One region of the Rhizobium sp. SEMIA 4085 genome, then DNA from elsewhere that is predicted to be linked to it. Evidence: predicted binding sites of a transcription regulator. Region 1 holds the regulator's gene; the other holds the start of a gene.
The links. The regulator LexA, encoded in region 1, represses DNA repair genes until DNA is damaged. The targets are predictions, from matches to a motif close to TGTTCNNNNTGTGTTCNG.
Positions count from the first base shown of each region.

Region 2: the regulator LexA is predicted to act here: its motif matches at 1,932-1,949, upstream of C9413_RS09060 (ImuA family protein).

Region 1 is NZ_JABEPH010000222.1:2,957-7,166, reverse strand. It holds gene gltA (citrate synthase) at 1-230, opposite strand, end outside; gene C9413_RS20625 (hypothetical protein) at 671-844, opposite strand; gene lexA (transcriptional repressor LexA) at 1,183-1,899, opposite strand; gene C9413_RS20615 (VOC family protein) at 2,104-2,982, shown strand; partial or broken gene kdsA (3-deoxy-8-phosphooctulonate synthase) at 2,979-3,818, shown strand; gene C9413_RS20605 (HAMP domain-containing methyl-accepting chemotaxis protein) at 3,847-4,210, opposite strand, start outside.
Region 2 is NZ_JABEPH010000061.1:15,556-19,765, reverse strand. It holds partial or broken gene C9413_RS09070 (transglutaminase-like cysteine peptidase) at 121-264, shown strand; gene C9413_RS09065 (SHOCT domain-containing protein) at 367-1,119, opposite strand; gene C9413_RS09060 (ImuA family protein) at 1,998-2,756, shown strand; gene C9413_RS09055 (DNA polymerase Y family protein) at 2,674-4,188, shown strand; gene C9413_RS09050 (error-prone DNA polymerase) at 4,185-4,210, shown strand, end outside.

The sequences.
Region 1 (4,210 bases):
AGCTGTTCGATCGGGTAGCCGCGATGCAGCAGAATGCCTTCATCGCCGTCGATATAGGTGATCTTCGATTCACAGGAAGCGGTCGAGGTGAAACCAGGATCGTACGTGAAGGAACCGGTGTTTTTATAGAGTGCACCAATATCGATGACGTCCGGACCGATCGTTCCGCTTTTCACGGAAAGATTGGCGGTTTTGTCGCCGATTTTGATTGTTGCGCTTTGATCCGTCATGCTGATCCTCCAAACTGGCGGCGGCGCCATAAAAGCGCCATAGGGTTAAGCGTCCTCTCCGATAGCTATATGATCAGAGCGCCAATGCCAAGTTACCGTGGCGCCATTTTGTGCATCGCAGTATCAACTTTTGGACACTCCTGCGATGCCGGAGGCGCATAGCGGAAGCCAATGATTTAATTCGGCTTTTTGCAATCCAATTTTTTGGTCTTTTTTCAATCGATTATTGTTGCTGAAACGCCCTCAGGGCTGCATTCTGGTTGTATTCATAGGCTGTCGGCATGCTGGGTGCATGCCGGAGTTGAAAACGGCTGAGCTGCGCATTTCCGCTTCTGTAGATGTCGCGGACAAGCAGTTTGCGAGCTTCCCGGCTTGCGCTTTTGGAATGCGGGAAGGAGCCTTCGGCAACAGGACAGCGCTCGCCCGTCAATAGCCACCGTTCACCCCAATAGCCACAGATCAGTCATTGTGGATGCATACCGGCTTTCGGCCTGCAAATGGCGAGCGAAGGAGCCGCTCAGGGCACGCGCCTGCGCATTGCGACGGTTTTTTCGAGCTTGGGCGGCGATCTGGTTTGCGTCCGGCACGAATCTTTCGCCGCCTTCTTCGATCATATGGCCATGCTCAGCGCTTTGGCTTTGACCGATCGCAGCCGTGAGGCGCGCTGCGACCCGCGAAAAGACGGGGGATGCAAACTTTTCATCGCGGCAGCAGGAAGAGGTAAGCAATGCGATGCGAAACGGTGCCACGCCCGGCTTGCGATGCCGCGGACATCGTCCGTCACGCGGGCAAGGTTGCGGTTCGGCGCCTGCCAATGGCGCAGTGCATTTCGCGGATGAAACCTCGCGGAAAACCGGCGCCGTCGAACCGTGCTTTGAACAACTGCCTTCGAGAAACTCGATTGCCCGTAGAGCTTGGCGCGCCGGCGCCTTTGCCGGCGACGCGCTGCCAGTCAATGGTAGCGGCGGATAAGGCCGACGAGCTTACCCTGAACCTTCACGCGATCCGGTCCAAAGATGCGCGTTTCGTAGGCCGGGTTCGCCGCTTCAAGCGCGATGGACGCACCCTTGCGGCGGAACCGCTTCAGCGTCGCTTCCTCGTCATCGACCAGTGCCACGACAATGTCGCCGGGATTGGCGGTGCTGGTGTTGCGGATGATGACCGTGTCGCCATCGAAGATGCCAGCATCGATCATCGAATCGCCCTTGACCTCAAGCGCATAGTGTTCGCCGGAGCCGAGCATATCGGCCGGAACGTTGATGTCGTGCGTGTTGTTCTGGATCGCCGAGATCGGCACGCCTGCCGCAATGCGGCCCATGACGGGAACCGAAATAGAGCTGTTATTGTCTTCGTTCGCCGGCTTCGGCGCGGCGGCAGCAGGCTGCGGCTTGCCGAGGCTGCCCTCGATGACGCTCGGCGAAAAGCCGCGGCGGGGCTGCATGCTCGGGCTGTAGGCTTCCGGCAGCTTGATCACTTCAAGCGCGCGGGCGCGGTTCGGTAGGCGACGAATGAAACCGCGCTCTTCCAGAGCGGTAATCAGCCGGTGGATGCCGGATTTGGACGCGAGATCCAGTGCATCCTTCATTTCGTCGAAGGATGGCGGAACGCCGGATTCCTTCATACGCTCATGAATGAAGAGGAGAAGCTCCTGTTGTTTGCGTGTCAGCATCGAAGTTTAACCCCAAATTCGTGAAACAAAGCCAGAACAGACACTATATGTTCCATATGTGTTCCGCAAGTACCTAAATTTTCGTAAAACTTCGTCCCAATACCGGTCATTTTCGGAAACTTTGTTTGCCGGATCATCGCTTTCAGCTTGCATTGACCACGTAGCGGCACACATCTTCAGCACAGGAAATGGAGACCTGGCGCCATGCAGCATCCGTTGGATCATCTTGTTCTACCGGTCACCAACATCGATCTCGCGCGGGAGCGGCTGGGACGACTGGGGTTCACGGTTGCCGCCGAGGGCCGTCATCCTTTCGGCACAGTGAATGCTTGCGTTTTTTTCGCCGACAAGACCTACCTCGAGCCGCTTGGCGTCGCGAGTGCGAAAGAATGTGAAGAATCAGTGCGGCACGGAAACGTGTTTGTGGCGCGCGACCAGGCCTTTCGTTTCCGGTGCGGCAATGACGGATTCTCTGCGGCAGCATTCAGCACGGACGACGCGGACGCCGATCATGCTCATTTCGTGCGTGCGAGAAAGAGCGGCGGCGCCATGCTGGAGTTTTCGCGCCTGATCAAGATGCCGGACGGGTCGCAATCGACAGGCACTTTCAAGCTTGCGTTTGCCGCCGATCTTCGGGCGCCGGATTTCTTCCTGTTTGACTGCCAGCGCATCAACGCCTCTCCGGCCGATCGGAGCGCGTTAGAAAAGCACGCGAACGGTGCAACCGGTATCTCGGAGATGGTGCTAAGCGCGCCCGAGCCTGAAGCCTTCGGCTCGTTCCTTCAGTTGGCCGTGTCTACGACAGAAATTGAGCGGACACCGTTTGGCGTGGCGATCGCGGCAGCGAATGTCAGGATCAGTCTGCTGTCGCCGGAAGGGGTGGAGGCTTATTTCGATTCGGTGCCGTTAACCGTGGATAAGGGTCTGAGAGGCAGCGCTATCGTTTTCCGCACCACCGATCTTGCCGTGACAGAAGCGCTTTTGGCTGATAACGGGATGCCCTATACACGCAAGAACAACAGAGTCCTGGTGAAGCCTGCGCCCGGCCAAGGCGCGATCTTCGCCTTCGAGGAGACCCGATGAGCAATACGAATTCCGAAGTCGCAGTCGGCGAAGGTGCCGGCCGCGTCGTATTTTCCAACAGTGGCAGGCTGTCGCTGATCGCCGGCGCATGCGAAATGGAGAGCCGCGACCATGCCTTCATGGTTGCTGGCACGCTCAAGGAGCTTTGCGGCAAGCTTGGCATCGGGCTCGTCTACAAGACCTCCTTCGACAAGGCGAACCGCTCTTCGCTGTCGAGCAAACGCGGTATCGGTCTAGAGAAGGGCTTGAAAGTCTTCGCCGACCTCAAGAAGGAACTCGGCATTCCGGTTCTGACAGATATCCATTCGGAAGAGCAATGCGCGCTGGTCGCCGAGGTCGTGGACGTTCTGCAGATCCCGGCCTTCCTCTCCCGTCAGACGGACCTGCTTGTGGCAGCCGCGAAGACCGGCCGTGTCATCAATGTCAAGAAGGGCCAGTTTCTCGCTCCCTGGGACATGAAGAATGTTCTCGCCAAGCTAAATCAGAGCGGCAACCCGAACGTTCTGCTTTGTGAGCGTGGCGCGTCCTTCGGTTACAATACGCTGGTCTCGGACATGCGCTCGCTGCCGATCATGGCGGCCATGGGGGCTCCGGTCATTTTCGATGCGACCCATTCCGTACAACAGCCAGGTGGCCAGGGCACGACGTCGGGCGGGGAGCGCCAGTTCGTCGAGACGCTGGCGCGGGCGGCGGTTGCGGTCGGAGTTGCAGGTGTCTTCATCGAGACCCACCAGGATCCGGACAATGCCCCCTGCGACGGCCCCAATATGGTGTACTTGAACGACATGCCGCGGCTTCTGGAAAAGCTGTTGGCCCTCGACGCCGTCGCCAAGGCGGAGCGATCCTGGCCGAAGGTGCCCGCCGTCAACCGGCGAGCGCCATCCTTTGGCTTGAGTACGACCGCGTTGCGGCGGACGTCGTTACGTCATCGAGAAGGAAGCGGGCCAGCAGGTGATTGAGGTGTATCGCCTCGTCACCGAGTTCGCGGCAGGCGGCATTTGTCTGTTCAACCATCGCCGCGTTCTGCTGCGTGACGCTGTCCATAGTGTTGACGGCGGCGTTGACTTCCAGGAGAGCGGTCGTTTGTTCGGCAGAGGAACGCACGATCGACTCGATCAACGCGGTCACCTTCAGAACCTGCTGATCGATATTGCCGAGCGCTTCACCGGTGCGGTTGACCAAGGCAACGCCGGCCGAAACCTGGCTGGAAGACGTCTCGATCAGCTGC
Region 2 (4,210 bases), on a different contig from region 1:
CACCGGCGAGGTTGGCAGTGAAATGCTTTCATGAATATGTCGAGCGACATTCCTAATCTTTGCGCCTTGCGCGGGACATGGCAGATTAAGAGCCAAAGGCTGACATGCTGCATTTCCTGAGGTGAAGGACACGCCGTCCTGACGCTTTCCACCAGCGAAGGTGATTTCATTCTTGATGATCTCGCAGATGAGATCAAACCTTGGCACGCGGCACCGCAGGTGTTTCTGAGACGCCAAAGCCACCACAATCCGATCGATCGGTAAAGATCCGGATGAACGTTTGCAGGCGGCCCGCGCAGTGATTATCCGGGCTCGATGAAAAGCCATCAACTGATCGGCGTCCGGCAAGCCCCTGTTCGTCGGGTCCTATAGTCGGCTGAGCAACTCCGATTTCTTCGCCTCGAATTCCTGATCTGTGAGAATACCTTTTGCATGAAGGGCTGCGAGGCGTTCAATCTTGTCGAAGATGTCCTCATCGGACCGACGCGCCTCCGGCGCTGGACGCGCCGCTTGTTGTGGCTCGGGGGGTTCCGGCGCGGACGATGCGAATATCGATGGCGCAACCGTGGCGGCAGATGGGCCGGTAGCCGACGTGCCCGCCGGTTCCTTGCCGTTCTGACGGACCACATCCAGTTCCGAAATTTTCACGAGTCCGTGCTGAGACGTAAAGCTCAGCGACTGGTCGCTGCTTTGCTGTTGCGAGAAACCGCCAATGCGATGGTCCTTCGTGTCGTAGACCGTAACCCGGCCGCCGACATCGATCGCCAGTCGTCGGGTTGTCGGGAAAAACGCATAGCGCAGGTCATTCTGCGCCCCGGTCGAGGCAGGATGCCCGAGCTCCTCGGGCCACCAGTTCCCGGCCGACAACGCCCCAGGCACGAACAAACTGACGCCGCCTTGACCCTGGTATTGGGACTGGTGCGACCTCTGCGGCTCCAGCAAATCCGTGCTGCCTACCAGGACCGCAAGCTCGGAACAAATCCCCGCCACGTTCGCCTTCAGAGCATGGTTGAACATGTCGCCGACCATGATCATGCCGCCCTGCGACCATTGCCCCATGCCACCGAGATCAGGATGGTTGAACTGAGCCTGTGTCGCCTGTCCGGCGATAATCGCCATCAGAAGGTGCTCGACCGCGCTAAGGCTGACCCCGTACCGCTGTGCAATCCCCTCCAGGGTCCGTCGACCCTCTTCACTGAGTTGTCTCATCGTGATCGCCCTTGCCTTATGAAGCGTGCATGTCGCAAGGCCGAGCCCCGCAACGAAGTCAAGAAGCTCTCCACGACATTAGAACAATACGGAACGAGGTGACAAATGTCACAAGATATCGCACCAGTTCTACCATCACATCGTCGGCGTAGGCTTATGCGCCGATATCGACGCAGTTCGAAAACTGCTTCCATAATCTTGACCTCAGATACCGGAACGCCAGGACTGCGGGCAAAGTCACGCCACCTACGTACAATCTCCCGACCACGCCGCGATTACTGCGGACGTCGAGATGACAAACTGTGCGACCGGTCGCAACAAATCGATAGATGCGGCCGCATCGTCAAAACAGATCTAGGTCGAGGTCCCGGCACTATTCGGCGTCGGGTTCAACCTAAAGCCGCGCAAGTACCTCTCTATCCACGCTATCCGTTGCAGTGACGGATAGGACCGTTGTGATGTGGGCGGCGGGCTTCGGTGCAACTGAGTGGCGACACCTAGCGTCAGAACAGGTCTGGCTTTTACTCGCCTTGACCATGACCGCCTCTCTCGGAGTCGCACTGCCGCCGCCGGAATCTTTTCTCATCGATGACATTTTCGACCGCTGTGGACAGGCTCCTGTATCGCATTGATTTCTCTGATGGATCACGAGTTTTCGTGCTGTGGAGGACGGTTGAGGTGAGATGCCACCCGAAACATGCCGATTGACTCGCTTTTCGCATAGGAACAAAAGAGGAACATTCTCGCTTTTAAACGAGATGGAAACCTGCTTTTGACGAAGGCCACAGATGGCGCAGCCGCGCGCGAACCTTACCCTCTCCGAGCTTCGAGACCATATCCGGCATCTCGAAGGAACGGCTGGCCGCCGCAAGGTCGTCCTGCCGTTCGGGGTCGCCGAAATCGACCGACACCTTCCGGGCGGGGGCCTTTCATACGGAGCGTTGCATGAGGTCGCCGGCGGCGGGACAGGGAGTGTCGATGGAGCGGCCGCAGCGCTGTTTGCGGCGGGCATCGCTGCCCGCACAAAGGGTAAAATCCTGTGGTGTCTGACAAGGCCAGACCTGTTTTTTCCGGCCATATCTCAGGCGGGCCTGCATGCCGACCGGGTGATCTTCTGCGAGGCCGACCGGGAAGCGGACGTGTTGGCTTCAATGGAAGAAGGCCTCTGTTTCGGTGGCCTTGGAGCGGTGGTCGGCGAGCTCGTACGTCTTCCCATGACAGCCTCGCGCCGTCTCCAGCTGGCAGCCGAAAAGACCGGCACGATGGGTATAGCGCTCCGGCGCTGGCGGCGGCAGACGGAAGCCTCGGACTTTGGCCAGCCCACCGCTGCAGCAACGAGATGGCGCGTGAGCGTCTTGCCGTCCGAACCGCTTCCCGTTGCCGGTGTCGGCCGGGCGCGATGGCTGGCGGAATTGATGCGTGTGAAGGCGGGCGAGTGTGCTGAGTTTGAAATAGGAGCCTGCGATGCCAAGGGTCGTATCCGTCTACTTCCCGCGTCTGGCCACGGATCGGCTCAGACGGCATGGAGCAGAAGCCGTGCCAGCTGAACGCCCGCTCGTCGTCATCTCGAAGAGCGGCTCCAAGCGATGGATTTCTGCCGCCGACAGCAAGGCGTCAAAGCTCGGTCTAAGAATCGGCATGCCCGCCAGCAAGGCCCAGGCGATGGTCGCCGATCTGGTCATGATTGACGCCGCTCCTGGCGAGGACGCCGCCGCGCTCGAGCGGCTCGCCCTTTGGGCGCTCCGGCAGTACACGCCGGTGGTCGCCGTGGATGGGACCGACGGCTTCGTGATGGACACCGAGGGAGCGGATCATCTGCAGGGCGGCGAAGCCCTCCTCGTCAGCGGATTGGTGAACAGACTGCGGGCGAAGGGATTGTCAGCGAAGGCAGCCGTAGCCGATACCTGGGGTGCGGCCCACGCACTTGCGCGGCTGACTTCGGACGATACGACCGTCGTTCCCGTTGGAGCGATTGCCAAGGTGGTAACCCAACTGCCGATCCACTGTCTCAGGCTGCCATCGGAAATGGTCCAGGGTCTGCGGGTGCTCGGTGTTGATACCGTCGGCCAGCTTTTTTCAATGCCGCGCGCACCCCTGACGCTTCGCTTCGGTCCGGAACCCTGCCGTCGCCTGGACCAGATGTTCGGCCGGATCGCCGAACCGATTGACCCGATCCGTACGCCGGACCTGGTCGAGGTATCCCGCAATTTCTCCGAACCGATCGGCGCGGCCGAAACCATCGCAAAATACACGCGCCGCCTCGTCGTCCAATTGACGGCTAGGCTGGAGGAGCGAGGGCTTGGCGTACGCCGATGCGACCTGATCATTCACCGCGTGGACAACATCAGGCAATGTCTGAGGGCGGGCCTCGCCAAGCCTGTCCGCGAGCCCGCCCGACTTTCGAAACTCCTCTGCGACCGCATCGAGAAGATCGATCCTGGCTTCGGAATCGAGAAGATGGCGCTCGTTGCCGTTATGGTAGAACCGCTGGAGGAGAAGCAAATCGCACCCTCGTTGATCGAGGAGACGATCGTCGACGTGACGCCATTGGTCGATATCCTCGGTAATCGCGGCCAGCGTCTCTATCGCGTCGCTCCCGTTGCTGCCGACGTTCCGGAAAGGTCCGTCAGGAAGATCAGTCCGACGGCAGACGAAACCGGAGAGAACTGGGCGGCGAAGTGGCCGAGGCCGTCACGTCTACTTTCGACGCCCGAGCGGATCGAGGTGATCGCCCTGCTTCCCGACCAGCCACCTGCCGTCTTCACCTGGCGCGGCAAGCGACGACGCGTAAAACGCGCCGACGGTCCAGAACGCATCTTCGGCGAATGGTGGCTTCGCCCCACGGAGATGTCCGCGGTTCGGGACTACTTCGTGGTCGAAGATGAGGTGGGTGAACGATACTGGATCTTTCGGGCCGGCGACGGGTTCGATGCGGAAACCGGCTCCCATCGATGGTTCCTCCATGGAGTGTTCGGATGAGATACGCCGAGTTCCAGGTCAC